Regions from separate parts of the Kocuria sediminis genome, predicted to be linked through region 2. Evidence: riboswitches for the same ligand, from Rfam matches in the RefSeq annotation. Region 2 holds a riboswitch; each other region holds the start of a gene.
What was found. A riboswitch is a leader RNA that binds a small molecule or an ion and turns the genes downstream of it on or off. The one in region 2 is predicted to bind S-adenosylmethionine.
Positions count from the first base shown of each region.

Region 1 (9,359 bases), on a different contig from region 2:
GCCGGCCGATTCTGGGCGATGGACGACGTGCACGCGTCCGCGCACCTGTGCGGTGACGTCGAGGGGTGGCGGGACGAGCTCGCGGCCCAGTTCGGGGACAGCCTCCGGCGGTGGGCGGCCGGGGAGCCGCTGCGGCACGCGGTGGACAAGGCGGCCGGCTGCGTCCGGTCCTCCTGAGAGGCGGGCCGGGGCCGCGGCGAGGGAGCGGCCGGCCCGCGGGGGCCGAGGTGGCCGACCGGTGGATCCGGTCTGCGCCTGGACGGGGTCCTCGGCGTCCCGGCGGCCGGGGTGGTGGGGAACGGCTTGTGGCGAGGGCGGAGTGCTGTCAGGCTTTTCCTGTGCCAGGCCCCGACGTCCCGTGGCGCGGAACCGTCACCACGACCGACCGGAGGTGCGCGTGAGCACGCCGCTCCCGGCCACACCGGCCGACCCGTCCGGGTTGGCCGAGATCGCCGACGCCGTCGTGGGGCTGGGCGAGCAGCTGCGGACCGTGACCGCGGACGCCCTGGTCGAGGCGGTGATCCGGCAGGCGGTGCAGACGCTGCCGGGGGCGCGGTGGGCCAGCATCACCACCCTGCGCCACGGCACGTTCCGGACCCTGGCCGCCACCGGCGAGCGGGCCCTGGAGGCCGACGCCCTGCAGTGCCGGGTGGGCTCGGGCCCGTGCGTGGACGCGGCGCTCGAGGACAGCGTGCACCGCTCCGGGGACCTGGCCCACGACGCCCGCTGGCCGGAGTACGGGGCGCAGGTCGCCCGGGAGCTCGGAATGCGCAGCGCGCTGGCCTACCGGCTGACCCTGGTCGCGGACCCGGACCTGGTCGCCGCGCTGAACCTGTACTCCGACGTCCCCGACGCCTTCGACGCGCAGACCGAGTGGGCCGGCACGATGCTGGCCACCCACGCCGCGTGGGCGGTCTCGACGGCGCTCACCCAGGAGCGGGCCGAGAACCTGGAGCTGGCGCTGCAGTCCAACCGGGAGATCGGCACCGCCATCGGGGTGCTGATGGCCCAGCACAGGCTCACCCGCCAGCAGGCGCACGAGCTGCTGCGCCTGGCCAGCCAGGACAGCAACCGGAAGATGGCGGACATCGCCACCGAGGTCGTGGACACCGGGGAGCTCTCGCTCCCGCGCCGGCCCGGCCGTCCCGCACCGGGGGCCCGGGCGGACTGAGCCGGCAGCGGCGGCGGAGGACCGTGCCCGGCGCCGCCCCGGAGCGCCGCCGGCGCTCGCCGGGCCGCGCCGGCAGCGGCGCGCGTCCTCCTCCGTGAAGCGCCCGCCGCAGCGTTCCCGCGGCCGCGGCCGCGCCCGCCGACCGCGCCCGGCGCGGGCGACCACGGGATCTCCGTGGTCGCCCGCGCCGGGCGCCCGGTTCCGCCGTGGTCAGGGGCGCGAGCCGTGCTGGACGATCAGCGCCGGCCCCGCCGGCTGCGCCACCCGCTCCCGGGCGGTCCGGGCCGCCGCCACGAGGTGCTCCAGGGAGGCCTTCGTCTCCTCGTAGCCGCGGGTCTTCAGCCCGCAGTCCGGGTTGACCCACAGGGTCCGCGCCGGCACGTGCTCCAGTGCCCGCTCGAGCAGCTGCTCGATCTCCTCCTGTCCGGGCACCCGCGGGGAGTGGATGTCCCACACGCCGGGGCCGATGCCGCGGGAGAAGCCGGCGGCCTCCAGGTCCGTGAGCACCTCCATCCGGGAGCGGGCCGCCTCGATGCTGGTGACGTCGGCGTCCAGGCCGTCGATCGCCCCGACGACCTCGCCGAACTCGGAGTAGCACAGGTGGGTGTGGATCTGGGTCTCGTCCCGCACGCCCGAGGTGGCCAGGCGGAACGCGTCCACCGACCAGCCGAGGTAGGCCTGCTGGTCGGCACGGCGCAGCGGCAGCAGCTCCCGCAGGGCCGGCTCGTCGACCTGGATGATCCCGATCCCGGCGGCCTCCAGGTCCGCGACCTCGTCGCGCAGCGCCAGCGCCACCTGCCGTGCCGTCTGCTCCAGCGGCTGGTCGTCGCGCACGAAGGACCACGCGAGGATCGTGACCGGGCCGGTCAGCATGCCCTTGACGGGACGGTCGGTGAGGGACTGGGCGTGGCCGATCCACGGAACGGTGAACGCCTCGCCGCGCAGCCCCGGGCCCTCCCGGCTGACGTCACCCCACAGGATCGACGGGCGGGTGCAGCGGGAGCCGTAGGACTGCACCCAGCCGTGCACGGTGGTCGCGAAGCCGTCCAGGTGCTCGGCGAAGTACTGGACCATGTCGTTGCGCTCCGGCTCGCCGTGCACGAGCACGTCGAGCCCGAGCTCCTCCTGCAGGCGCACCACCCGCTCGATCTCCTCGCGCAGGAACCCCTCGTACTCGGCGTCCGGAAGCGCCCCGGCGCGGTGCCGGGCGCGGGCGGCGCGGACCTCGGCGGTCTGCGGGAAGGAGCCGATGGTGGTGGTGGGCAGCGGGGGCAGGGGACCGGAGGCCGTGAAGGACCGGCCCTCCTGGGCGGCGCGGCGCACCGCGGCGGGGGCGCGGCCGATCTCCGCCGAGGTCAGGGACGCGGCCCGCTCGCGCACCGCCGCGTCCCGGACCCCCGGGGCGTCCTCGCGGGAGCGGCGGGCCGCGGCGGCCTCCGCCAGCCGGTCCGCGACCGCCCCCCGCCCCGCGGCGAGACCGCGGGCCAGGGTGACGATCTCGCCGACCTTCTGGTCGGCGAAGGCGAGCCAGCTGCGCAGCAGCGGGTGCAGCCTGGTCTCCTCGGCCACGTCGTGCGGGACGTGGAACAGGGAGGTGGAGCTGGCCACGGCGACCCGGGCGCCGGCGCGGGCCAGGTCCTCCAGCTCACCGAGCCGGCCGGCCAGGTCGGCCCGCCACACGTTGCGCCCGTCGACCGCCCCGGCCACGAGCACGGGGGCGCCCTCGCCGGCGAACAGCGCCAGCTCCGCGGGGGCGGGGGCCGCGCCCTTGACCAGGTCCAGGTGCACGGCCTCGACCCCGCTGCGGGCCAGCGGGCGCAGCAGGGCGCCCGGGGAGCCGTAGGAGGTGGTGACGAGCAGCCGCGGCCGCCCGGGAACGGCCGTGAGCGCCGGATAGGCCTCCTGCACGGCCGCGGCGAGCCGCGCGGCGGGCACGTCCTGGTCGGCCACGAGCGCCGGCTCCTCCAGCTGGACCCACGGCGCCCCGGCCGCGGCGAGCTCGCCGAGCAGCTGGGCGTACACCGGGAGCAGGTCGGCGAGCCGCTGCAGGGGGTCGAAGCCGGCGGGGGCGTCGTCGTCGGCCTTGGCCAGCAGGAGGAAGGAGACGGGGCCCACGAGGACGGGACGGACGGTGAAGCCGTTCTCGGCGGCGCGGCGGACGTCGGCCACGAGCCGGCCGGCGGAGGCGGTGAAAGGGGTCCCGGGGCCGATCTCGGGGACCAGGTAGTGGTAGTTGGTGTCGAACCACTTGGTCAGCTCCAGCGGTGCCCGCCCGGCGTCGCCGCGGGCCAGCACGAAGCTGCCGTCCAGGTCCAGGCGCCCGTCCGCCCCGGCCAGGTCCGCGAAGCGGGACGGGACCGCCCCGAGGGCCACGGTGGTGTCGAGGACCTGGTCGTAGAGGGGGAAGGCCGCGGGCAGGGACGCGTCCTGCGCGCCCAGGCCCAGCTCCACCAGCCGGCGGTAGGTGGCCAGCTGCAGCTCGCCGGCGGCCGCCTCGAGCTCCTCGCGGGTCGAGCGCCCGGCCCAGTAGGCCTCGAGGGCCTGCTTCAGCTCGCGGCGCCGGCCGATCCGGGGGTACCCGGTGATGGTGGCGGCGGGGAAGGGGACGGCAGGGGTGGTCGTGCTCATGGGTGTGCTCCTCGGCAGATCTGGGAAAAGGTACGGGCGAAGGTCAGGGGAAGGGCCCGGGAAGAGGCCCGGGCCACGAGGCGCGGACGGGGCCGGCCTCCCTCGCTGCTCAGGCGGGCAGCAGGTCCGGCAGGGCCGCCGGCTGGTGGGGCACGCGCGGCAGGTCCACACGCTCCAGCAGGTCCAGGGCGGCCCGGTGCTCGTTGAAGGTGTAGAGGTGCAGCCCGGGCGCCCCGGCGTCGAGGGCCGCGCGGGCCAGGCGGGTCGCGAAGGCCACGCCCGCCCGGTGCCGCTCGGCGGGGCCGGCGGCCTCCTCCAGGGCCGCGGCCAGGCCCGGGTGGGGCCGGAGCCCGGCGAGCCGGCACAGCGTGGCCAGCCGCCGCGGCTCCGTGACGGGCATGATCCCCGGCACGATCGGGATCGTCACCCCGGCGGCCCGGGCGGAGGCAACGAGGCGCTCGTAGCGCTGCGGGCGGAAGTAGACCTGCGTGATCGCGAAGTCCGCCCCGGCACGCTGCTTGGCCAGCAGCACCTCGATGTCGTGCCGGAAGGACGGGGACTCGGGGTGCCGGGTCGGGTAGGCGGCCACGCCCACGGCGAGCCGGCCGCCGGCGAGGGACGCGGTGTGGCGCTGCTCGACCTCGCGCACGAGCTCCACCAGGTCCCCGGCGTGGGCCAGCTCGCCGGGCTCCGCGTCCGGCTCCAGGTCCCCGCGCAGGGCCAGGACGCCCCGGACGCCGCGGTGGAGCAGGGACGTGACGGTCTCCTCCAGCTCGGCCCGCGTGCTGCCCACGCACGTGAGGTGCGCCAGGGGCCGCAGGCCGGTGCGGGCCAGGAGGTGGTCCAGCAGCGCCAGCGATCCGGCCCGCCGCGGGGCGTCCCCGCTGTACGTGACAGCGACGTGGTCGGGGCGGGTGGGCTCGAGCTCCTCGATGGTCCGCAGCAGCGTCTCGGCGCTCGCCGCGCAGCGCGGTGGATAGAGCTCGTAGGACAGCGACGGCGGTGGCGCCGTCCGGTCGGGTGGTCGTCTCACAGAACCTCCTGGGGTCACCCCGAGGGAGGGCGCCGGCCGTCCCGGGGTGGACCCGGGAGGCTGCGACAGCTCCATCGGTCCTGGCGGGAGCACCGTTCCGCGGCCCGGTGGGGCTGCGGATGGTTGCTGCGGCGTCGACGAGCCAGGTCTCTCGGCCGCTCTGGATAGATGCAGGACCCATTCCAGCGGGTGCCCCGGGCGGGTGCCAAGCCCGGCGGCGCAGAAGACGCCGGTGCGCCGACTGTGACGGCGGGCGCGTCACGCGGCGCAACATCGACACCGGGCGTCGCGCGACCCACGCGGCGTCAGCGCCGCGCACCGGTTCGCGCGGCGCCCGCCCACGGCCATAATGAGTGTGCCCCCGCCGCCCGGACCCCAGGAACGAGACGTCATGCCCAGTTCGCCCCGCATCGTGGCGGTCGTGCCGTGCCACAACGAGGAGGCCGCGATCGCGAAGGTCGTCACCGACCTGCACGCCACGGTCCCCGGCATCGAGGTCCACGTCTACGACAACTGCTCGACCGACGGCACCGCCGAGGCCGCCCGGCGGGCCGGCGCGCACGTGCGGCACGAGGAGGAGAAGGGCAAGGGCAACGTGGTGCGGCGGGCGTTCGCGGATCTCGACGCCGACGTCTACCTGCTCATCGACGGCGACGACACCTACGACGTGGCCGACGCGCCGCGGATGATCGAGACCCTGCTGGCGGGTCCCTACGACCAGGTGCTGGGGGTGCGCCGCCAGGTCAGCGGCACCGCCTACCGGGCCGGCCACGAGTCCGGCAACCGGTTCTTCAACACCCTCGTCACCTTCGCCTTCCGCCGCCAGGTCACCGACATGCTCAGCGGGTACCGGGTCTTCTCGCGGCGCTTCGTGAAGTCCTTCCCGGCGCTGTCCCGCGAGTTCGAGATCGAGACCGAGCTGACCGTCCACGCGGTCAACGCCCGGGTGCCGCAGACCGAGGTGGAGGTGGGCTTCCGCGACCGGGCCGAGGGCAGCGAGAGCAAGCTGCGGACCTACCACGACGGCTTCCGGATCCTGGGCATCTTCGCCCAGCTGCTCTTCCAGGAACGGCCCTTCCTGGTCACCGGCGCCGTCTCGTGCGCGCTGTTCCTGCTCGGTCTGGTCCTGGGCCTGCCCGTGGTGGTGGAGTTCGCGGGCACCGGGCTCGTGCCCCGCTTCCCGACGGCGTTCCTGGCCGCCTCCCTCGTGGTCCTGGCCGGGGTGTTCCTGCTGATGGGGGTCCTGCTGCACGGGCAGGCGAGGATCCGTCGGGAGACCTCCCGGCTGTTCTACCTGCGCCAGCCGGCCCCGCCGTGGAGCGGCGGGGCCGGGGCGGACCGTCCCGTTCCGCCCGCCGCGCAGGAGCGCCGGTGGGCCCGGTGACCGCGGCCGGCACCGGCGGCCGCCTGGCCCCGCTGCGCCCCTGGCTCCAGGGCCTGGGCATGCTGGTGGTCCTGCAGTTCGCCCTGTTCGGGCTGCTGGTGGTGGGCCAGGCCGTGCCGGACCGGCCCATCGTCGAGCACCTCCTCGCCGCGGTCGAGGACGGCACCTACGGCCCGCACGGCACGATCGACCGGATGGGCACCCCGGCGGACACCTTCACCGAGTGCGTGGTCGCGGGCACGGGCCTGGGCGCGTCCCCGGAGGAGTCGGCGTTCAGCCGGGCCGTCCGGATGCCCCGGCTCGCCACCTGCGGCGGCGGACCGGAGCAGCTCCGGGCCATCGCCGAGGGGGCCGTGCTGGAGGACAACAACTACTTCAAGTACTGGGCCGGCTACACGGTGCTCACCCGCCCGGTGCTGGCCGTGGCGGGGCTGGAGGGGCTGCGGATCGTCTCGGGCACCCTCATGGTGCTCGCCCTGGCCGGGGCGTTCCTCGCGCTGCGCGCCCGGACCTCCACCGCGGTGGGGCTCGCCCTCGTGCTGCCCTACGTCGCGGGGACGAACCTGCTGTCCACCCCCTCGACCTCCTTCAGCCAGTCGATCTCCATCGCCTTCATCTTCCTGTCCGTGCTCCTCGCCACGCTCGGGGCCGCCCGCTCGGCCCGGCTGGGCTGCGCGGGCGCCGCCCTGGGCGCCGCGCTCTTCTGCTTCGTGGACCTCCTGACCACTCCCGCCGTGCCGTGGGCGATGTCCGCCTTCGCCGTGGGGGCGGTGACGTGGTTCCACCGCCGCGAGCTGAGGGCCACGTTCGTGGCGGTGCTCCTGGCCGGCGCCGTCTGGCCGGCGGCCTTCGCCGTCACCTGGGTGGCCCGGTGGGTGATCGCCGGCGCCTTCCTGGGCATCCCGGCCACCGTGGAGGTGGTCCGCCGCAACGTGGGGAACCGGACCGGAGGAGACCACGCGGGGGTCGCGGAGTCCTTCGGGGCGGGGGTGCACGCCAACATCGACTACTGGTGGACCAGGGTGCCCACCGCGGAGCTCGTGCTGGCCGGCTGCCTGCTGGCGGCGGCGGCGGGCCTGGTCCTGGCCCACCGGCGCGCCGGGCCGTCCCGCTGGGCGGCCGCGCTGGTCCTGGCCCTGCCCGCGGCCGCGGTGCCCCTCTGGTACACCGTGCTCAGCAACCACTCCCAGATCCACGCGTTCTTCGTCAACCGCGGGGTGCCCGCCGCGCTCGCCGTCGTGACCGCCGCGTGCCTGGCCGCCGCCGTGCGGGCCCGCCCGGCCCCGGACGCCTCCGCCGCCGCGGAGCGGCGCGAGCCGGCGGCCCCGGAGCCGGGCACGGACGAGCGTCACGATCGGGTCTCGGAGGTGGCCGCCCCGGCTCGCCGGGCGTAGCCTTGAACAACCAACAGGTTGATCAAGGAATACGTTGACAGACACCGTGGACCCCGACGACGACGACCTGCTCGACCGGGCCTTCCTGGCCCTCGCCGACCCGGTCCGGCGGCGGATCGTCGCCCGGCTCAGCCGGGGCCCGGCCACGGTCACCGAACTGGCGGAACCCTTCGCGATCTCCAAGCAGGCGGTCTCGAAGCACATCCAGGTCCTCGAGCAGGCGCAGCTCGTCACGCGCACCCGTGACGCCCAGCGGCGGCCCGTCCACCTGGACCCCGCACGGCTGGAGGCGCTCACCGCCTGGATCGACCGGTACCGGCTGGTCCGGGAGGAGCAGTTCCGCCGCCTCGACGCCGTGCTCGACACCCGCGCCGCGCCCCGCGGCGCACACCGGGAGGACTTCACCATGGGACACGCCCTGCACCTGACCGTCCCCGACGACGTGCCGTACATCGACTTCGAGCGGGACTTCGACTTCCCCGTGGCGGAGGTCTACCGCGCCCACGCCGACCCCGAGCTGTTCCGGCAGTGGATCGGCCCGCGCGGGCTGCGGACCCGGATCGACGGCTTCGAGTTCCGCGCCGGCGGCGCCTACCGCTTCGTCCAGCGCGGCGAGGACAGCGCCGAGGAGTACGCCTTCCGCGGCGTCTTCCACACCGTGCGCGAGAACGAGCTGGTCGTCCAGACCTTCGAGTACGAGGGCTGGCCCGACGCGGTCGACCTCGAGTACCTGCGCTTCGAGGACCTCGGCGAGGGCCGGTGCCGGCTGCGCGGGCACACCGTCCACGCCTCGCAGGAGGCCCGCGACGGGATGGTCGGCTCCGGCATGGAGAAGGGCATGGCCGAGGGCTACGAGCGGCTCGAGGAGCTGCTGGCCGGGCTGCTCGGCGGACAGGGAGGCTGAGCGTGGACTGGACCCTCGAGGTGGTGCTGGTGCCGGTGCGCGACGTCGACCGGGCCGTGGAGTTCTACCGGGACCAGGTCGGCTTCCGCCTCGACCACCACACCACCACCGAGCAGATGGACATCGCCCAGCTGACCCCGCCCGGGTCCGGCTGCTCGATCGTGGTGGGCAACCTCCCCGCCCACCGGGAGATGGCCCCCGGCTCCCTGCGCGGGCTCCAGCTGGTGGTCGCGGACGCCCGGGCGGCCCGGGAGGAGCTGCTGTCCCGGGGCGTGGAGGTCAGCGGGATCACGGTGCTCGACGAGCGGGACGGCGGCACGGTCTTCGGCTTCAGCGATCCCGACGGCAACTCGTGGGCGGTCCAGGAGCTGCGGGCCCGCGCCGAGCGGCCGCTGATCCCGCCCGAGCACCGCCTCTGACACCGCCTGTGACACCGCCTGTGACAGTGCCTCCGGTGCCGCGTCCGGCCCTGCCCGTGGCGTGTCCGGGGGGCACGTCCTGTGGCGCCGCCGCCGGCTCCGCCGGGGCCGGCGGTCCGCCGGGTCAGTCCGGGCGGGCGTGCTCGGCCCGGCGGCCGAGCAGCCTCGAGGCCAGCGCGATGAGCAGCACCAGACCGGCGGTGAGCAGCAGCTGAGCGCGCACGGCGTCGTCAAGCAGGCCGAGCAGCAGGATGCCGGCGAGGATCGCCAGCGCCAGCCAGGACAGCCACGGGAACGCCCACATCCGCAGCGGCAGCTCGGTCCCGTCCCGGTCGGCGCGGCGGCGCAGCACGATCTGGGAGACCAGGGCGAGCCCCCAGACCACGAGGCAGGTGGCGCCGACCGTGTTGAGCATCCACAGCAGCA
Region 1 is NZ_WOGU01000006.1:205,368-214,726, forward strand. Features, by position in the region: gene GMA12_RS09175 (hypothetical protein) at 19-177, shown strand; gene GMA12_RS09180 (ANTAR domain-containing protein) at 398-1,171, shown strand; gene metE (5-methyltetrahydropteroyltriglutamate--homocysteine S-methyltransferase) at 1,382-3,799, opposite strand; gene GMA12_RS09190 (methylenetetrahydrofolate reductase) at 3,909-4,832, opposite strand; SAM riboswitch class I at 4,901-5,003, opposite strand; gene GMA12_RS09195 (glycosyltransferase family 2 protein) at 5,224-6,216, shown strand; gene GMA12_RS09200 (hypothetical protein) at 6,204-7,610, shown strand; partial or broken gene GMA12_RS09205 (ArsR/SmtB family transcription factor) at 7,657-8,010, shown strand; gene GMA12_RS09210 (SRPBCC family protein) at 8,017-8,514, shown strand; gene GMA12_RS09215 (VOC family protein) at 8,517-8,933, shown strand; gene GMA12_RS09220 (amino acid permease) at 9,058-9,359, opposite strand, start outside.
Region 1: linked by a shared signal. The riboswitch ahead of GMA12_RS09190 (methylenetetrahydrofolate reductase) and the one ahead of GMA12_RS15735 (LLM class flavin-dependent oxidoreductase) in region 2 are both predicted to bind S-adenosylmethionine.

Region 2 (9,359 bases):
CCGGCCATCACGCCCAGGCTGACCATCCGCTGGGCGTCGGGCGCCAGCAGCCAGACCTCCTTGAAGCCCTCCACGTCGGCCGGGTCGGTGCGCACCACCAGCTGACGGGTCCCGTCCGGCCGCTCGTCCACCTCGGCCGAGCCGCGGGCGGTGTAGCCGGCCAGGGGCTCGAGCTCGGCGGTGGCCAGCACCGTGGGCTCGGGCTCCAGGCCCAGCCGCTGCGCGCCCCAGACCGAGAGGCCTCCCACCAGCAGCGCCGCCGCGGCCGCGGCGGCCGCCAGCGGATAGGGCACCCCGCGCCGGCGGCGGGCCGCGAGGTCCACGACGGTCGCCCCGCCGCGGCCACCGTCGTCGTCGGCGGGCGCGGGGTCCCCGCCGCCCGCGGCGTCGTCCTCAGCGCGCTGCCGGCCGCCGGCCCGGGAGCCGGCGAGCGGATCCGCCGCGACCGCGTCGGAGAGGCCCAGCTCGGCGTGGATGGCGGCCCAGACCTCCGGCCCCGGCGCCGCGGGGGCGGGCGGTCGCGCGCGGGCGGCCTGCACCACGTGCTGGAGGGCCTCGAGCTCCGTGGCGCACTCCGGGCACGCGGCGAGGTGCTCCTGGGCCTGGGCGTCTCCGGCCTCACCCAGAGCCAGGAGCGCCAGCGACTCCTCACTCAGGTGTGCCATGACCGTCTCCCAATCGTGTCCGCAGGTTGATGAGGCCGCGCCTCAGATGACTCTTGACCGTGCCGAGCGGCAGGTCCAGGTGCTGCGCGATCTGCTGGTGCGTGAGCTCCTCGTAGAACGCCAGCGCCATGATCGTCGACCGGGGCGGGCCCAGCCGCTCGACCTCCGCCCGCACCACGAGCCGGTCCACGAGCAGGTCCGACTCCTCGTGCCGCGGCTCCCGGTCCGACCGGACGGCGTCCGCCTGCCGGCGCTCCGCCTCCCGGCCGGCGGTCCGGGCGGCGTCGGCGATGCAGTTGCGCGCGATGCCGATCAGCCACGCGGGGGCCGAGGACTGCTCGGGGCGGTATCCGGACCGATACTTCCACGCCCGGATGAAGACCTCCTGAACGACGTCGTCCGCCGCCGTGTCGTCCCGCAGGGCCCGGACGGCGAGGCCCCGGATGACGCCCGCGCAGTGCCGGTAGGCCGCGCTGAGCGCCTGCTCGTCCCCCGCGGCGAACGCGGCGTCGAGCTCGGGTCCCCATTCCGGGGGCGGCGGCGGCATCGGCGAAGGGCTCCTCGTGGGCCGGAGGTCGTGGTGACGGGCGACCGGGTGGGACCCGGGCGTGTGCGTCCCGCCCAGCCTAGTGGACGCCGGCCATCCGGTCATGGACATCACATCCTCCCGTCCCTCAGGGCACCGGGACCGCTCTCAGCACCACGTTGTCCTCGTAGTCCCCGATCTCCTCGAGCCACTCCCCGCCGCAGGTCACGAGGTGGAGCACGGGCTCGCCCGTGCGGCGGAACAGGTCCGCGTCCGCGAGGGACTCCTTGTGGATGTGCCGGACGGACTCGGTGCGGTAGCGCTGGACGCTGCCGTCCGCGCGCTCCACCCTGACCTCCGCCCCGACCGGCACGTCCTTCAGGCGCGCCATCGGCGTGACCTCGGTGAGGGTGTCGACGTGTCCGGCGACGACCGCGGCGCCCTCCCCGGATCCGGGGGCCGGTCCGTGCCGGTACCAGCCCAGCTCCACGTGGTTGTCCGGGATGGTCATGGCGCCGTTGTCCTCGATCCCCACGGGGACCACGGACATGTCGATCGGCGACCCGTCCACCACCACCCGCACGGGGGCGGGGACGTCCGGGCGGGGCGCCTGGGTGGCGGGAGCGACGGGGACCCGGTCGGGGATCCGGTCCGGCGCCGTGCCCGCCGGCGACGGGTCCTGCGCCCGGGCCGCCGATCCGTCCGGTGCCGTGTCCTGCGCCGTCGCGGTGCCGTCCGCGGTGCCGTCCGCAGGGTCCTCCGACGGGTCGGCGGCGGGCACCGGCACGGGCGCCGGGGCCGTCCAGGGACCCGCCGCCAGGGGCGCCGACGGCGCGGGCCCGCCCTCGGCAGGGAGGGCCGTGACGGCGGCCGCGACCAGCAGGGACACGGAGGCGAGAGCCCCGGCACCCGCCGCCGCCAGACGACGACGACGGGCGCCGGGAGTGGCGGGCCCGGGCGCGCGGTGGGCCGCAGCCTGCCGCGCGCCCGGGCCGTGGCTGCCGGGGCGGTTCACTACCGGCGGTTCCCCGCGAGCACCCGGCGGGCGCCGTAGGCGGCGCCGATGAGCCCCAGCGCACCGGCGGCCGCGAGGCCGGCGGTGAGCATGGTGTCCTGCTCCTGGGCCGCCAGGCCGGACTGGCCGCCCGGCACGGCCCCGGGCGCCTGCTCCATGCCCTCGAGGGTCTGGACGGCGAGGGCCAGGTTCCCGGCCTCGAGGGAGCCCCACGCGTACACGATGTTGTGGGTGCCCTCGGCCAGCTCGAGATCGGCTGGGCCGATGACCGGCTCGGTGGTGCCGGCGGCGGCCACGGACGCGGAGACCGTGCCCGCGTCGACCGTCAGGGACTCCTCGTTCGGGTTCTCGAGACCGCTGATGACCGGCTGGCCACCGGCCAGCACGTCCACGGCCGGGGCCGCGGCCACGTGCCGGACCGTCAGCTGGGACTTGCCGGCCTCGATCTCGGACATGTCGTTGGTGAACAGGGCGGCCGTGGGGTTGCCCTCCGCGTCCAGGTGGGCCGCGGCCGTGTAGCTCGTCCCGGTCTGCAGGTCCGCGGTGACGGGGCCGATGATCGGCGCCGAGGCGTCCGCGGCGTCCGGGGCGGTGATCGCCAGGTCGTAGCTGCCGGCGGGCAGCTCCAGCGGGCCGGCCAGGGTGCCGGGCTCGAAGTCGTCCAGAGTCAGCTCGCCGTTGACGTACACGTCCACGACGGTGTCCGGGACCCCGTGCAGCACGGAGAGCTCCGCGTGCTCGGCGGCGAACGCCGGGGTCATGGTGAGGGCGCCGGCACCGAGGCCGAGGACTGCGGCGGCGGAAAGGGTCTTGCGCATGGTGTGTGCTCCTTGAACGGGCTCCCTGGCGGAAGCGGGATCGACCTTGCACCCGTACTACCGGCGGGGACCCCCCGCCGGATGCAGCAGGTCACATTTTTTCCGAGAAGTTCTTCCCGACCCGCTCCGCCCCAGAATGGGAGGGCGTCACCGCGGCCCGCCCGGGGGCGCTCCCCGTCCGCCCGCCGAGCAGCAGGAGCCACCGTGGACGACCAGCGCTTCACCGCCCGCACCGCCGTCGTCACCGGGGCGGGCTCCGGGATCGGGCGCGCCACCGCGCTCCGGCTCGCCCGGGAGGGGGCCACCGTCGTGGTGGTGGACTCCTCGGCGCGCCGGCTGGAGGACCTGGTGGCGGACGAACCCCTCCTGCCGCTGTTCCCCGTGGTGGCCGACCTCACCGAGGAGGGCGCGGCGGGCCGGGTGCTCGCGGCCGCGGACGGCCGGCTGGACGTGCTCGTCAACAACGCCGGGATCATGGACCGGTTCGAATCCGTCGCCGAGGTCGACGACGAGACGTGGGACCGGGTCTTCGCCGTCAACGTCGTCGCCGTCATGCGGCTGACCCGGGCGGCGATCCCGCTGCTGCGGGCCTCCGGCCGAGGGGCGATCGTCAACGTGGCCTCCGAGGCCTCCCTGCGCGGCTCCGCCGCCGGCGCCGCCTACACGGCCTCGAAGCACGCGGTGGTGGGGCTGACCCGCAACACCGCCCTCATGCACGCGGCCGACGGCATCCGCACCAACGCCGTGGCTCCCGGCGCGACCGCGACCGGCATCGAGGCCCCCATGGACTCGGATCTGTTCCCCGGGCGGATGGGAGCGTTCCTGCAGAACGTCCCCTACACCGCCACGGCGGAGCAGGTGGCCGCCGTCGTCGTCTTCCTCGCCAGCGACGACGCGTCCAACGTCAACGGTGTCGTCCTGCCCTCGGACGGCGGCTGGTCGGCGGTCTGAGCCGCGCGCCCGGCGCGGCGGCGCCCGCCGCGGGCCGTCCGCAGGAACGGCCGGGCGGGCCCGCACGCGGCACGGGGCTCAGATCTCCTCGAGCGTCGACCCCTCGGCCGGCTCCTCGAGCGTGACCTCGCGGTCCTGCTCCTCGAGGTCGGCGGGATTCGCCTCGAGCGAGGACGCCTCCGAGCGGTCGGGCGTGTGCGCCGACGCCTCGACGTCCTGGTCGTCCATCTCGGGCGGCTCGGCGTCGATCGACTGCTCGAGCCGGTCGGCCTCGTTGTACTCGCTGCTCGAACCGGGTGCGTCGCTCATGGCTGCCTCCTGCGTCGTGGGACCGATGGAGCCACCGGTCGGGCGACCGGTCGCGTGCGTCCGACCTTACTCGGCCCGGCCGCTGTTCCCAGCCCCCTGGGCGTCCGATAACGTGGTCTGCACCACAGGAAGCACCGCTCAACAGCAGGAGTTGTCCATCATGACGAGTCGATTCCACCGCTATGCCGAACTGTTCAAGAGCACCGGTCCCTGGTGCACCGTGTACACGGACATCAGCACGGGCACGGTCGACTCGCTGCACGCGATCGACGTCCTGCCGGAGAACATCTGCCGGGAGCTGGAGCAGCAGGGGGCGTCCAAGGCCGATCTCGCCGCGGTGGAGGCCGCCGTGCGCCCGGCGGAGGGCGTGCCGGACCCGGTGTGCCGCTATCTGCTGGTGCGCGACGGCGCCGTGGAGATCAACGAGGTCCTCCCCGGCCCCCTGGCCGGGCGCGGCGTGCTCGAGGTGGGCGAGGTGCCCGACCTCACCCCCCTGTTCCGGCACCGTCCGGACGACTTCCCCTACGTGGTGGCCGAGGTGGGGCGGGACGGCGGCGAGATCTGCCTGGAGTACGCCAGCCGCGCCCGCGCCCTGGACGAGCAGCAGATCGAGGGCGAGACCGAGCACCTGAAGAAGTTCCCCGGCGGCGGCTGGTCGCAGGGACGCTGGCAGCGGCACACCGAGGACGTGTGGCGGCGCAACACGGAGCAGGTCGCCGAGCAGATCGACAAGGTCGTGGCCGAGAGCGGGGCGCAGCTCGTCGTCCTGGCCGGGGACCTGCGGGCCCGGGGCCTCGTCGAGGAGCAGCTGTCCAAGGCCACCCGTGCCCTGGTGAGCGTCGTGGACGCGAACACCCGGGCCGAGGGCAGCCAGTCCGCCGACTTCGGCCACCAGGTCGAGGGGCGCGTCGCGGAGGTCATCGCCCACCGGCAGCACGAGCTGCTCGAGCGGCTGGCCGAGCAGCAGGGCCGCCCGGACCCCACGGCGGTGTCCGGGATCGAGCCGGTGGTCTCGGCGCTCCAGCAGGCGCAGGCCGAGACGCTGCTGATCGACGACACCCACCTGGACGCGGAGCAGCAGCTGCTCGCGCTGGACGCCGAGCCGTGGGTCGCCGTGACGGAGTCGGAGGCCGTGGGCGCCCGCGTGCTCGGCCGGGTACCTGCCGACGCCGCGCTGGTCCGCGCCGCGGTGCTGACCGACGGCCGCCCGGTCTTCGTGCCGCCCGGAGCCCTGCCGGACAGCACGGACGTGGCGGCCCTGCTGCGCTGGCGCGCCGCCCCGGCCGGCTGACCGGCCCCGCCGCACGGCAACGGCTCCCCCGCCGAGGCGGGGGAGCCGTTGCCGTGCGGGCCTGCTGTGCGGACCTGCTGGCCGCACCGCGCTGTCGGTGCGGCGGAGCGGTCAGTAGGCCGGGCCGGTGGTGTTGCGCGTGGCGCTGCGGTCGTGGGTGTCCCGGCGCAGGAAGGACAGGCCCACCATGGTCACGCCCAGGACCAGGTGCAGCCAGTCGTCGGCGGTGTTCACCGGCACGACGTTCGCGGGCGACTCCGGGCCCACGAGCAGCCCGTAGATCCACAGGACCAGATAGACCAGCCCACCCCACAGCAGGAAGCTGCGGGCCCCGGCGGCGGAGCGGGCCAGGGCCAGCCCGGCCACACCGTAGAGCAGGTGGACGATGTTGTGCAGCCAGGAGACCTGGAAGACGCCCAGCAGCATCGCCTCGGACTGGTGGCCGGCGGCCATGAGCTGGTCGTAGTTCGTGGTCAGGCCCGGGATGAAGCCGGCCACGCCCACGAGCAGGAAGACCGCCCCGTACAGCAGAGCGGCGGTCTGGACAGGTGAGCGGTGCGCGGTCCGGTGGTCCGGCCGGGCGGCGGGAGTGGTCATGGTGGTGCCTCGCTTCCTTCGTGTCTGCGGTGATCCGGGTGTGGGACCGGAGCGGCGGACGTTCATGGAAAGCATGCTTGGTACCACCAGAGTACTGCGCTGCCGCACGCGGTGGAAGAGCGCGGGGCCCGCGACCCCGAGTGCGTCAGGACACGAGATCGCGGGCGGGGGTGTCCGCGGCGGACGGCTTGCCGGCGTAGGCGCCCCGATACCGCGCGGCCGGGTGGGTGTCGAGCACCCTGGTCCGTCCGGCGCCGTAGACGTTCTCGCGCAGCGTGGTGCCCTCGTAGGCGGTGCGGTAGCGGCCGCGCTTCTGCAGCTCCGGCACGACCCACTCCACGAAGTCCTCGAACGAGCCCGGGGAGACGTGGTAGGCGAGGTTGATGCCGTCCAGGCCGCCGTCGTCGATCCACCGCTCCAGCTCGTCGGCCACCGTCTGCGGGGACCCGACGATCGGCACGCCCATCCCGCCCATCGAGATGTGCTTGGCGACCTCCTTGACCGTCCACTTCTTCTTCGGGTCCGCGGTGGTGAACGGGGTGAGGAAGGACTGGATGGAGTCGGTCTTGATGTACTCCAGCACGTCGTTCTCGTCGTAGCGGCCCAGGTCCACCCCGGACCAGCCGCCCACGAGACCCAGGGCGCCGTCGGCGTCCGCGTACTGCTCGTAGTCGCGCCGCTTCTGCTCGGCCTTCGCGTCGGTCTCGTCGACGATCACGTGCAGCATGGCGAAGATCTTGAGGTCGTCCCGCCCCCGGCCCTGGGCCTCGGCCTCGTCGCGCAGCTTGTCGGTGACCACGCGGGTGAGGTCCGGGCGGATGCCGCCCACGAACACCGCCTCCGCGTGCCGCCCGGCGAAGGCGCGCCCGCGCGAGGAGGCGCCGGCCTGGAAGATCAGCGGGGTGCGCTGCGGGGACGGCTCGGTCAGCCCGATGCCCGGCACGTCGAAGTACTTGCCGTGGTGCTGGATGGGGTGCACGAGGGACGGGTCGGCGAAGACCCCGTTCTTGCGGTCGCGCTTGACCGCACCGTCCTCCCAGGACCCCTCCCACAGCTTGTAGCAGACCTCCATGAACTCCTCGGCGATCTCGTACCGCTCGTCGTGGGAGATCTGCTCCGTCAGCCCGTGGTTCTCGGCCGCGGACTTCAGGTAGGACGTCACCACGTTGAAGCCGATCCGGCCCTTGGTCAGGTGGTCGAGGGTCGCGAACTTCCGTGCCAGCGGATACGGCTGCTCGTAGGTGATCGCGCTGGTCACCCCGAAGCCGAGGTGCTTCGTCACGGCCGCCATCGCGGAGATCTGCATGAACGGGTCGTTGACCGGGATCTGGGTGGCGTCCTTGATCACCGGCGCCGCGGAGTTCCGGTAGACGTCGTAGTAGCCGACCACGTCGGCGAGGAACATCGCGTCGAACAGGCCCTTCTCCAGGACCTGGGCGACGTCCGTCCAGTACTCGAGGGTGTTGTACTCGTCGGCGCGGGAGCGCGGGTGCTTCCACAGGCCCGGGGCCTGGTGCCCCACGCAGGTCATGTCGAAGGCGTTCAGGGCGATGCGCTTGCTCACAGGGACCTCCCAGGTCGATCATCGACCCGCGCCCGTGCGTCGTGAAGACCTGCTCGCGGGTCCGACGCACTCGTGGGCGCCGTACTTGCCACGGGGCGAGTGCGCCGCGGCCCGATGTTCATCTGGGGCACCCCGCTACGGGAGAGGGTTGCCGCCCGACCAGCCAGAGCTTCGCGTCGGGACTCGTCATCGTCGTCGCGGACCAGCTTAGCGGCTCCCCCCGCACACGGGGCAACCCCTCGTCCACCCGGTGCACGGGAGGATCACGGAAACTCGCGGAAGGACCGCGGGAGGAGTCAGGCCGGCGGGGCGAGCGGCGGCGAGCGCCGCGGGTCCAGCGTCCAGCCGCGCCGCAGCCGCGCCCCGAGCTCGATCAGCGGGCACGTGTCCATCACCACGTCGAGTCCCGCGGCAGCGGCGCGGTCCGCCGCCGCGTGGTCCACGACGCCCAGCTGCAGCCACACGGCGCTGGCGCCGGCGGCGATGGCCTGGTCCACGACGGCCCCGACGCGGCGGGAGTTGACGAAGCAGTCCACCACGTCGATCCGCCCCGGGACCTCGGCGAGCGTGCGGAAGCCGGGCTCACCGTGCACCACCTCGCCCTTCGGGTTGACCGGGACGATCGTCATGCCGAGGTCGTCCCGGATGCGCTTGGCGACCGAGTGCGCGGGCCGGGCCGTGTTCCCGGTCAGCCCCACCACGGCCCACCGTCCGGACTGTGTCATCAGGCGGTCGATCACGGCTGGGTCGTTGCGGCTCATGCCCCCACCCTGGCACGAACCCGCCGCCCACGTCCCGCACGCATCCCCACCATGTCCCGAGGTTGCACGTCCCGGCCACCGCGCACGGGTCGCCGACACGTGCGATCCCGGCGGGAGGGCAGGAGGGATGGGTCAGGAGAAGAGCGGGAACAGGTCGGCTTCGGGGCCCAGGTGCGCGCGGTCCTGGGCGGGCAGGGCCGCGCGGCCGGTGCCCACCCGGGCGAAGTGCTCGTCGCTCCAGTGCTCGGGCGGCTCCCGCTCCCACAGGTCGATGAGGACCCGGCGGACCTCGGCGAGCCCGTCCACCGCCGGCCCCGGGCAGCCCTCCAGGTGCTCGATGAGGTCCAGGTGGTGCACCGTGGCCTCCACGGCCAGGGTGCTCAGGAGGTCGTCGACCCGGAGCACGTGGCCCTGGGTGCGGACCGTCCCGCCGGGCCGGCAGCGCTCCGCCGCGTGCACCAGCGCCCGCGCCGACTCCCGGTAGTGCCCCCGCAGCTCCTCCCAGTCCGGGTACAGGCTCGCCGCCGCCCGGGTGCGGCGCCGGTCCTCGGCCGCGGCCGCGGGGTCCACCCCCCGGTCCGCCCAGTAGGTCGCGGCGTCCCGATCCGGGCGGGCCGTGGTGGGCGTGTGCAGGGCGACCAGACCGCGCACCGCATCCGCGGCGCAGTGGTGGGCGAGGTCCCGCACCGACCACCCGCGGCAGCCGGTGGGAGCCCAGGAGTCGTCGTCCCCGAGCCCGTCCAGGACCGCCGCGAACGCCGTGCAGGCGTCGCGGACCAGGTCCGCCCGGGTCGGGGTGTTCCGGCTCGTCATGGGTCCATGGTGCGGCACGAGGGCGCGGCGTGCCACCGTTTTCGACCAT
Region 2 is NZ_WOGU01000015.1:47,544-56,902, forward strand. Features, by position in the region: gene GMA12_RS15695 (anti-sigma factor) at 1-665, opposite strand, end outside; gene GMA12_RS15700 (RNA polymerase sigma factor) at 649-1,212, opposite strand; gene GMA12_RS19615 (sortase domain-containing protein) at 1,340-2,206, opposite strand; gene GMA12_RS15710 (DUF4397 domain-containing protein) at 2,206-3,024, opposite strand; gene GMA12_RS15715 (SDR family NAD(P)-dependent oxidoreductase) at 3,229-3,975, shown strand; gene GMA12_RS15720 (Rv3202a family protein) at 4,054-4,284, opposite strand; gene GMA12_RS15725 (baeRF2 domain-containing protein) at 4,445-5,575, shown strand; gene GMA12_RS15730 (DUF4383 domain-containing protein) at 5,687-6,172, opposite strand; gene GMA12_RS15735 (LLM class flavin-dependent oxidoreductase) at 6,318-7,736, opposite strand; SAM riboswitch class IV at 7,813-7,927, opposite strand; gene GMA12_RS15740 (CoA-binding protein) at 8,033-8,497, opposite strand; gene GMA12_RS15745 (maleylpyruvate isomerase N-terminal domain-containing protein) at 8,630-9,310, opposite strand.

Region 3 (9,359 bases), on a different contig from region 2:
GTGCACGGGGACATCCTCCGCACCCGCCCGCCCCGCGGGGCGCCCGCCCTGCTCGAGCGCACCGTCCGCGGCCTGGTCCACGGGGTGCCCGTCTACCTGGTGCCCCGCGACGACGGGACGGTGGTGATCGGGGCGACCTCCCGCGAGGACGACCTCGACGGGATCAGCGCCGGGGGCGTGTTCCGGCTGCTGCGCGACGCCCAGGCCGTGGTCCCCGGCGTCGCCGACCTCGAGCTGGTCGAGGCCATGGCCCGCGCCCGGCCCGGGACCCCGGACGACATCCCGTACCTGGGCCGCGTCCGCGGCCCGGAGGGGCACCCGGTGCCCGGCCTCGTGGTCTCCACGGGCTACTTCCGCCACGGCGTCCTGCTCGCCCCGCTGGCCGCCCGCCTCGCCGCGGAGCTGGTGCTCGGCCGGTCCGGCGCGGACCCGGGACCCGACACCGAGCACCTGGCCACCACCGACCCGCACCGCTTCGACCGCCCCGCCGAGGCGCCCCCCACGGACCCCGGGACCGGGCCCCGCACCCCGAACAGGAGCACCCGATGACCGCCATCACCCTCAACGGCCGACCGCACGTCGTCCCCGGGGACACCACCGTCGTGGACCTCGTGGCCGAGACCGTCGGGCGGCCCCTGGGCCCCGACGGCGCCCCGCTGGACGGCCGCCGGCTGGGCGTGGCCGTGGCGGTGGACGCCGCCGTGGTCCCGCGCAGCCGCTGGGGCCGCACCCCCGTGGCCGAGGGGCAGGCCGTCGAGATCATCACCGCCGTCCAGGGAGGCTGACATGACCCACCCCGCACCCCGCCCCGAACCCCTGGTGGATCCGCTCGTGCTCGACGGCACCGCGCTGTCCTCCCGGCTGATCATGGGCACCGGCGGGCTCAGCTCGCTGCACACCCTGGAACAGGCCCTGCTGGCCTCCGGCACCGAGCTGACCACCGTGGCCCTGCGCCGCTACGCCCCCGGCCACGGCGACTCGCTGTTCGCGATGCTCGAGCGCAGCGGCATCCGGATCCTGCCCAACACCGCCGGCTGCTACACCGCCCGGGACGCCCTGCTCACCGCCGAGCTCGGCCGCGAGGCCCTGGAGACCGACTGGGTCAAGCTCGAGGTCATCGCCGACGAGGACACCCTGCTGCCCGACGTGGTGGAGCTGCTCGACGCCACCGAGCAGCTCGTGGCCCGCGGCTTCCGGGTCTTCGCCTACACCTCCGACGACCCGGCCGTGGCCCGCCGCCTGGAGGACCTCGGCGCGGCCGCGGTGATGCCCCTGGGCGCACCGATCGGTACCGGGCTGGGGATCCTCAACCCGCACAACATCGAGCTCATCGCCTCCCGGGCCTCGGTGCCGGTGGTGCTCGACGCCGGGATCGGCACCGCCTCCGAGGCCGCCCTGGCCATGGAGCTGGGCTGCGACGCCGTGCTGCTGGCCAGCGCCGTGACCCGCGCGCAGGACCCGGTGGCCATGGCCACCGCGATGCGCCACGCCGTGGCCGCCGGGCGGCTGGCCGCCGGCGCCGGGCGGATCCCGGCCCGCCGGCACGCCCAGGCGTCCTCGCCGATGGCCGGGCGGATCGCCACGGACATGTCCGACGCCGGGCCGGCCGCCGGCCCGGCGGACGTCCCGCGCGGGGACTGGGCGCCCGTGGGGCAGCGGCCGTGAGCCCGCTGCCCCCGCTCGTGGAGCCCGGCCCCGAGCTGACCCGGGCGGAGCTCGAGCGCTACGCCCGGCACCTGACCCTGCCCGGGATCGGCCCGCTCGGCCAGCGCCGGCTCGGCAACGCCCGGGTGCTCGTGGTCGGCGCCGGCGGACTGGGCGCCCCGGCCCTGCAGTACCTCGCCGCGGCCGGCGTGGGGACGCTGGGCATCGTCGACGACGACGTCGTGGCGGTCTCCAACCTGCAGCGCCAGGTGGTGCACCGCACCGCCGACGTCGGCCGGCCCAAGACGGACTCCGCCGCGGAGGCCGTGACCGCGCTCAACCCGCTCGTGCGGGTGCGCACCCACCCCTGCCGGCTCAGCGCGGACAACGCCCTGCAGATCCTGAGCCAGTACGACCTCGTCCTGGACGGCGCGGACAACTTCGCGACCCGCTACGTGGTGAGCGACGCCGCCGCCCTGACCGGGATCCCCTGCGTGTGGGGCTCCATCCTGCGCTTCGAGGGACAGGTCAGCGTCTTCTGGGCCGGCCACGGGCCCACCTACCGGGACCTCTATCCCGAGGCGCCGCCGGACGGGGAGGCCCCCAGCTGCGCCGAGGGCGGGGTCTTCGGCATGCTCCCCGCCACCGTGGGCGCGGTGATGGTCACCGAGGCCGTCAAGCTGATCACCGGCACCGGCGAGCCCCTGCTCGGGCGGGTGCTGCTGCACGACGCCCTGGCCATGACCTGGCGCGAGATGCGCCTGACCCCGGACCCGGACGCCGCCCCGGTCACCGCCGTCGCCGAGCCCGAGGCCGTCCGCCCGCCGCCCGGCGGCGGGGCCGCGCCCGCCGAGACGGTCGGGGCGGCCGAGCTGGCCCGGCTGCTCGAACGGCGGGCGCGCGGGGAGGCGGCCTTCGTGCTGGTCGACGTGCGGGAGGACTGGGAGCGGCAGCTCCTGGCGATCCCCGGTGCCGTGCCGGTGCCGCTCCAGCAGCTGCTGGACCGGGGGCCGGACGCCCTGCCGCCGGAGGCCCGCGGCGCGGACCTCGTGCTGCACTGCAAGGCCGGCGCCCGCTCGGCGAAAGCCCTGGCCGCGCTGCGCCCCTTCTACGCCGGGCGGGAGGAGCGGATCCGCCACCTCGAGGGCGGGGTGCTGTCCTGGGCGGAGCAGGTGGAGCCGGACCGGCCTCGATACTGAGCCGGTCCACGGCTCTCCCCGTGTTCCGGCCGGGTCCCTACACCACCCGGGAGGAGATGACCGTGTGTGACGTCCCCGTGACGGACGATGACATGGGACGGTCATCAGGTGGCTCCGCACCCCGGCTCTCTGGTGCGATGTCGTGCGTCCCATTCAGAGCGGCCGAGAGATCTGGCTCGACGACGCCGCAGCAACCCGTCCTTCGCAGGGGTCAGGGTGCTAAGGCCAGAACCGATGGAGATCCCGGATCTGCAGTTGCCCCGTGACCTCGGCGCCCCGGCGCTGTCGTGACCGGGCCCGCCCCTGGCGCGACTGGACGGCCGGCACTCCTCGGTGCGACCGAGAGGACCACCGCATGACCCGCACCACGGACGAGAGGACCCCCACCCGTCCCGGCGCCGGCACGAACTCCGCCGGCCTGCCGGGCGACTACGCCGGGCTGACGGAGCACTTCGGGCCGCTGTTCGCCGAGATCGCCGCCGGCTCCCTGGACCGGGACCTCCGGCGCGCGCTGCCCTACGAGGAGGTCGGCCGGCTGGACCGGGCCGGGTTCGGCGCCCTGCGCGTCCCGGCGGCCCACGGCGGTCCCGGGGTCAGCATCGAGGACTTCACCCGGCTGCTGGTCGACCTGGCCGAGGCCGACTCCAACATCGCCCACCTCTACCGCTCCCACGCCGGCTTCGTGGAGTCCCTGCGCTTCCTGCCCCGGGAGATCCAGGACGTCTGGTATCCGCGGGTGCTGGCCGGGGCCACCGTCGGCAACGCCTCCACGGAGAAGGGCGGCAACGCCCTCGGCACGCTGAACACCGTGCTGCGCCGCACCGCGGAGGGGTGGGAGATCACCGGCCGGAAGTTCTACGCCACCGGCTCGATCTTCTGCGACTACACCCGCGTCTCGGCCGCCCTCGACGGCCGGGACGGGCGCCGCTTCGCCGTCGTCGCCACGGACGCCCCGGGGGTCACGCTCGAGGACGACTGGGACGGCTTCGGGCAGAAGCTCACCGGCACCGGCACCGCGGTCTTCGACCGCGTGCGGGTCCCGGACGACGCCGTGCTGGACCGGACCGCCGGCAGCGCGGAGGCCGTCCACGAGGCCGCCTTCTTCCAGCTCGTGCTGCTGGCCGTGCTGGCCGGCATCGCCCGCGCCGCCCGGCGGGACGCCGCGGAGACCGTCGCCGGCCGCCGGCGGACCTTCAACACCGGGCTCGGGCTGCCGTTCCGCGAGGACCCGCTGATCCAGGAGGCCACCGGCCGGATCTCCGCCAAGGCCTTCGCCGCCGAGGCCGCCGTGCTGCACGCCGCCCGCGCCCTGGACGCCGGGATCGCCGCCGCCGCGGCCGCCGGCGCCGACCGGCCGGAGTTCCCCGGAACCCTCCCGGCGGCGCTGCACGAGTCCGAGATCGCCGTGGAGCACGCCCAGGTCACCGTGCCGGAACTGGCGCTCGGCGCGGCCCAGGACCTGTTCCTCACCGTGGGCGCCTCCGCCACGTCCACGGCCAAGGGCCTGGACCGGCACTGGCGCAACGCCCAGACCGTGGCCACCCACAACCCGATCGCCTTCCGCGCCCGCGCCCTCGGCGACTACCTCATCAACGGCACCCTGCCGGAGGGCCTGAACGCCATCGGCGACGCCAGGACCAATGCCACTGCCGACGCCACTGCCGACGCCGACCGAACCCCAGGAGCCTGACGCATGACCACCACGACCACGACCACGGCCGCGGCCGCCGCGGGACGCACCAGCGTCGTCCACGGCAAGAAGCGCGTCCTGGCCTCGGCCTTCGCCGGCACCACCATCGAGTGGTACGACTTCTACCTCTACGGCACCGCCGCCGCACTGGTCTTCAACGTCCAGTTCTTCCCCATGGCCACCGAGCTCGGCGGCATCGTCGCCTCCTTCGCCACCCTCGCGGTCGGGGTGATCGCCCGGCCCCTGGGCGGGATCGTCGCCGGTCACCTGGGCGACCGGATCGGCCGCAAGGCCCTGCTGGTGGCCTCCCTGCTGCTCATGGGCGTGGCCTCCACCCTGATCGGCCTGCTGCCGACCTACGAGGTGATCGGCTGGTGGGCGGTCGTCGGGCTCGTCGTCCTGCGCATCCTGCAGGGCCTGTCCGCCGGCGCCGAGTGGGGCGGGTCCGCGCTGCTGAGCGTGGAGCACTCCCCGGCCCGGCACCGCGGGTTCTTCGGGTCCTTCACCCAGATCGGCTCCTCGGCCGGCATGCTGCTGGCCACCGGGGCGTTCTTCGTCGTGCAGCACGTCATGAGCGAGGAGCAGTTCGCCGCCTACGGCTGGCGCATCCCCTTCCTGCTCTCGGCCCTGCTGGTGGCGGTCGGGCTGTGGATCCGCCTCGGCGTGGCCGACGCCCCGGAGTTCCTGGAGCACCGGGCCTCGGGCAACGTGGCCGCGGCACCCCTGCGGGAGCTGCTGCTCCACCACCGCCGCCCGCTGCTGGTCACGATCGGCCTGCGCCTGGCCCAGAACGCCGTCTACTACCTGGTGACGGTCTACATGCTGACCTACCTGCGGGACGTGCGCGGGGACAGCGCCTCCGGCGTGACCGCGGTGATGATCGCCTCGGCCATCGGCCTGTTCTCCACCCCCTTCTGGGGCTGGCTGTCCGACCGGGTGGGCCGCAAGGTCGTCTCGGTGACCGCCTACGCGGCGATCGGCGTCTTCGGCTGGGTGCTCTTCGCGTTCCTCGACGCCGGACCGCTCGCCCTGCTGCCGCTCGTGGTCGTGCTCGGCATCAACCTCGTGCACGACGCGATCTACGGGCCGCAGGCGGCCTGGTTCGCCGAGCAGTTCCCCGTGCACGTGCGGTACTCGGGGGTCAGCTTCGGCTACCAGGTCGGCACCGTCCTGGGCGGCGGGCTGATGCCGATGATCGCCGCCCTGCTGTTCGCCGCCGGCGGGAACACCCCGTGGCTGATCGCCGGGTACCTCTCCGGGCTCTCCGTGCTCTCCGTCGTCGCCGCCCTGGCCGCGAAGGACCCCGCCCGCGAGCAGCGCGGCACCGAGCTCACCGACCTGCACGCCGGCTCCGCCGGAGCCGTCCCCGACCGCGCTCGGGTCGGCGCCGCCGCCGGGACCCCCGCCGGGACCACCACTGAGAGGACCACCGCATGAGCCGCCCCCTGCTGCTGAACGCCTTCGACATGATGGTGCCCGTGCACCAGTCACCGGGCCTGTGGCGCCACCCGGAGGCCGGGGTCGCACGGTTCGACACGCTCGAGTACTGGACGTCCCTGGCCCGCACCCTCGAGGAGGGCGGCTTCGCCTCGCTGTTCCTGGCGGACATCCCGGGCGTCTACGACGTCTACGGCGGCGGGACCGGGGCCACCGCCCGCGGGGGAGTGCAGTACCCGCTGCTCGACCCGCTCGTCGCGGTGCCGGCGATGGCCGCGGCCACCGAGCGGCTCGGCTTCGGCGTCACCGCCTCGGTCACCTACGAGGCCCCCTACCTGCTGGCCCGCACCTTCGCGACCCTGGACCACTTCACCCGTGGCCGGGTGGCGTGGAACGTGGTGACCTCCTACCAGGACTCCGCCGCCCGCAACCTGGGCATGGACCGGCAGATCCCGCACGACGAGCGCTACGACCGCGCCGACGAGTACATGGAGGTCATGTACAAGCTGCTCGAGGGGTCCTTCGAGCCCGGGGCGGTGCGGGCCGACGCCGAGGCCGGGGTCTTCGTGGACCCCGACCGCGCGCACCCGGTCGGCCACGAGGGCACCTGGTTCTCCGTGCCCGGCCACGCGCTGACCCACCCCGGGCCCCAGGGCACCCCGCTGCTGTTCCAGGCCGGCGCCTCCAAGCGCGGACAGCAGTTCGCCGTCGACCACGCCGAGGCGATCTTCTTCATCGGCAACACCCCGCAGCTCGTGCGCCGGTGGACCGACGGCGTCCGGGCCGGACTGGCCGAGCGCGGGCGGGCCGAGGACGCCGTGAAGACCTTCACCATGGCCACGGTGGTGGTCGCCGAGACCGACGACGAGGCCCACGCCCGGCTGGAAGGGTACCGCCGGCACGTGGACATCGAGGGAGCGCTGTCCCTGTTCGGCGGCTGGACCGGGGTCGACCTGGCCGGTGCGGACCCCGACGCGCCGCTCGAGTACGTGGCCACCGACGCCAACCAGTCCGCGCTCGCGGCGTTCACCTCGCTGTCCCCGGACAGGACCTGGACGGTGCGCGACCTGGCCGAGTTCGTGGCCATCGGCGGCCGCGGGCCCGTCATCGCCGGGGCTCCCGGCACCGTGGCGGACGAGCTGGAGCGCTGGCGCGAGGAGGCCTGCGTGGACGGCTTCAACATCTCGGCGGCCGTGCGACCGGCGGACCTGGAGCGGTTCACCGCGATGGTGTCACCGGAGCTGCGGCGCCGCGGCCTGTTGCCGGACCCCGCGAGCGTCCCCGCCGGCCGGACGCTGCGCGAGGCCCTGACCGGGGCCGGTCCGCGGCTGGCCGACGACCACCGCGGGGCCTCCTTCCGCAGGTGAACCCCCAGGGGTGTCCGCCGTGCCGACCGTACCGATCGAACTGGCCGGATCGGCGGAGAGGTCAGCCGCGGACCTGGGCGGCCTCGTCCTCGAGGTCGTCGAGGACCCACTCCGCCAGCTGTCCGGCCGGGACGACGATCGACGCCTGCCGCAGCTGATCAGGGTTCTCGAGGGACGAGGTCTCCTCGACGGCTTCGGCCGCGAGAACAGCCAGGGCGGCGGCGTAGCCGGCGGCCAACGCCTCACTCCACGCCGGGTGGTTGGCGTAGCAGGGATCGTCGGGGTCCGAGCCGCGTGCCTCCATCCACCGCGCCGCTGCCGCGAGCTCGGGGGCGGGGGGCATGCAGCGCTGGTGCAGCGCCCAGGTGACGTCGGCCCAGCGACCCGACGGGGTGTGGACCATGGGGTAGTAGGTGGCCACCCACTGCGTGGGGGAGTGGGGGTGGAGCTCGACAGCCAGAGCTCGGGGGGCTGAGGGGTCCATGCCGTCCTTCTGATCGCTGGTGGAGGAGCGCGGGGGCGGCCGGGGCTGGACCGCACTGGGGCTCGGGGAGAGCCCGGTGGTGCTGCTCCAGCCTAGGCGCCGAGTCGATCACTATGAAAGCAAGCTGAGCAATGTGACGGCAGGGCGTCCTGTGAACGAGCGAACGCGGACGTCTTCTGCGCACGTCACCGCCGTGCCGCCGAGGTTCTCGGGCCGTGCGGCCTGCGGGCTCCCCGCCCGTCCTGACGCGGCGCTCCGTGGTCGTGCGGGTGATCGCCTGTGGAAGCGCCGCCGAGGTGGGCTCGACCGTCGGAAGCGGCCGCGCCTATCCGTCATGTAGCCAGGTCGCCTTGTCGGGCTCCGGATGGTGCGAGGAAGCTGGACGGGACCGAGGACGGCGGACCACCGCCCACAGCGACCTCGGTCCGGCGTGAAGGGGTGAGACCGTCGTGATCGACCCGCTCGGAAGCCCGGGAGCCGACGGCCCGGGTGGGAACGGCCAGCAGGAGCGTCCCCCGGCCGGCACGGGGGCGACCATCCCACCGGCCACGGACGGCGGATGGGCGCAGGCCGTCTCCATCGATCCGGACTACAGCAACCGGGGCGGGTACCGGGAGGACTTCCTGGAACTGCCCGTGCCGTTGCCGGGCCGCGAGGCCTTCGGTGACGCCGCCTCGGCCGAGCTCACGTACCACCACTTCAGCATCGTCATGCACCGGCCCCGCCGGTTGGCGCTGTTCACGGCGGTGAACATCGACGGGCGGGCCTCGACGCGGTTGCGGCGGGACTCCGATCGCTGGATCGTCGATCCGCGCCTGCCGCCCGGGGAGCAGACCGATGAGGGCCTCTACCGCGACAACCAGCTCGACCGCGGGCACCTGGTGCGCCGCCTGGACCCGGCGTGGGGCCCGCTGGCCCGGGCCGCCAACGACGACACCTTCCACTTCACCAACGCCACCCCGCAGCACCACGACTTCAACGCCGGCCAGACCCTGTGGGCAGGACTGGAGGACTACATCCTCCACAACGCCGACAACCGTGATCTCGCCGTCAGCGTCTTCACCGGCCCAGTGCTCCACGACGACGACCCCCCGTACCGGGGGGTGGCCCTGCCCCGGCAGTTCTTCAAGCTCGTCGCCATGGTCACCACCACGAACCAGCTCACGGTGACGGCCTATCTGCTCAGCCAAGAGGCGCTGCTGGAGGAGTTCGCCGCCCGGGCCGAAGAGTTCTCCTTCGGCGCCTACCGCACCTTCCAGGTGCCCGTCCGCCGCATCGCCGCACTCACCGGGCTCGATCTGGCGGCCCACATCGCAGCCGACCCCCTCGAGCGCCTCAGAGTGACCGTCCTGCCCCGCGAGCTCCTCCGGCCTCAGGACATGCTGCTCGTGAGCTGATCGCCCGCTGGCGCTTCAGCACCACACCGCCGTCTGTCCATGGCTGATGCGGCGCGTGCTGATGCGTCGGCCCCGCCTCACGCAGGACACAGAAGTGATGAGTGGTGTCCGAGGTGCTCACCGACAGGGTGACGTCGGTGC
Region 3 is NZ_WOGU01000019.1:10,390-19,748, forward strand. Features, by position in the region: gene GMA12_RS16660 (FAD-dependent oxidoreductase) at 1-549, shown strand, start outside; gene thiS (sulfur carrier protein ThiS) at 546-785, shown strand; gene GMA12_RS16670 (thiazole synthase) at 787-1,665, shown strand; gene moeB (molybdopterin-synthase adenylyltransferase MoeB) at 1,662-2,843, shown strand; SAM riboswitch class I at 2,990-3,084, shown strand; gene GMA12_RS16680 (acyl-CoA dehydrogenase family protein) at 3,199-4,533, shown strand; gene GMA12_RS16685 (MFS transporter) at 4,537-5,970, shown strand; gene GMA12_RS16690 (LLM class flavin-dependent oxidoreductase) at 5,967-7,337, shown strand; gene GMA12_RS16695 (hypothetical protein) at 7,399-7,821, opposite strand; gene GMA12_RS16700 (DNA/RNA non-specific endonuclease) at 8,271-9,218, shown strand.
Region 3: linked by a shared signal. The riboswitch ahead of GMA12_RS16680 (acyl-CoA dehydrogenase family protein) and the one ahead of GMA12_RS15735 (LLM class flavin-dependent oxidoreductase) in region 2 are both predicted to bind S-adenosylmethionine.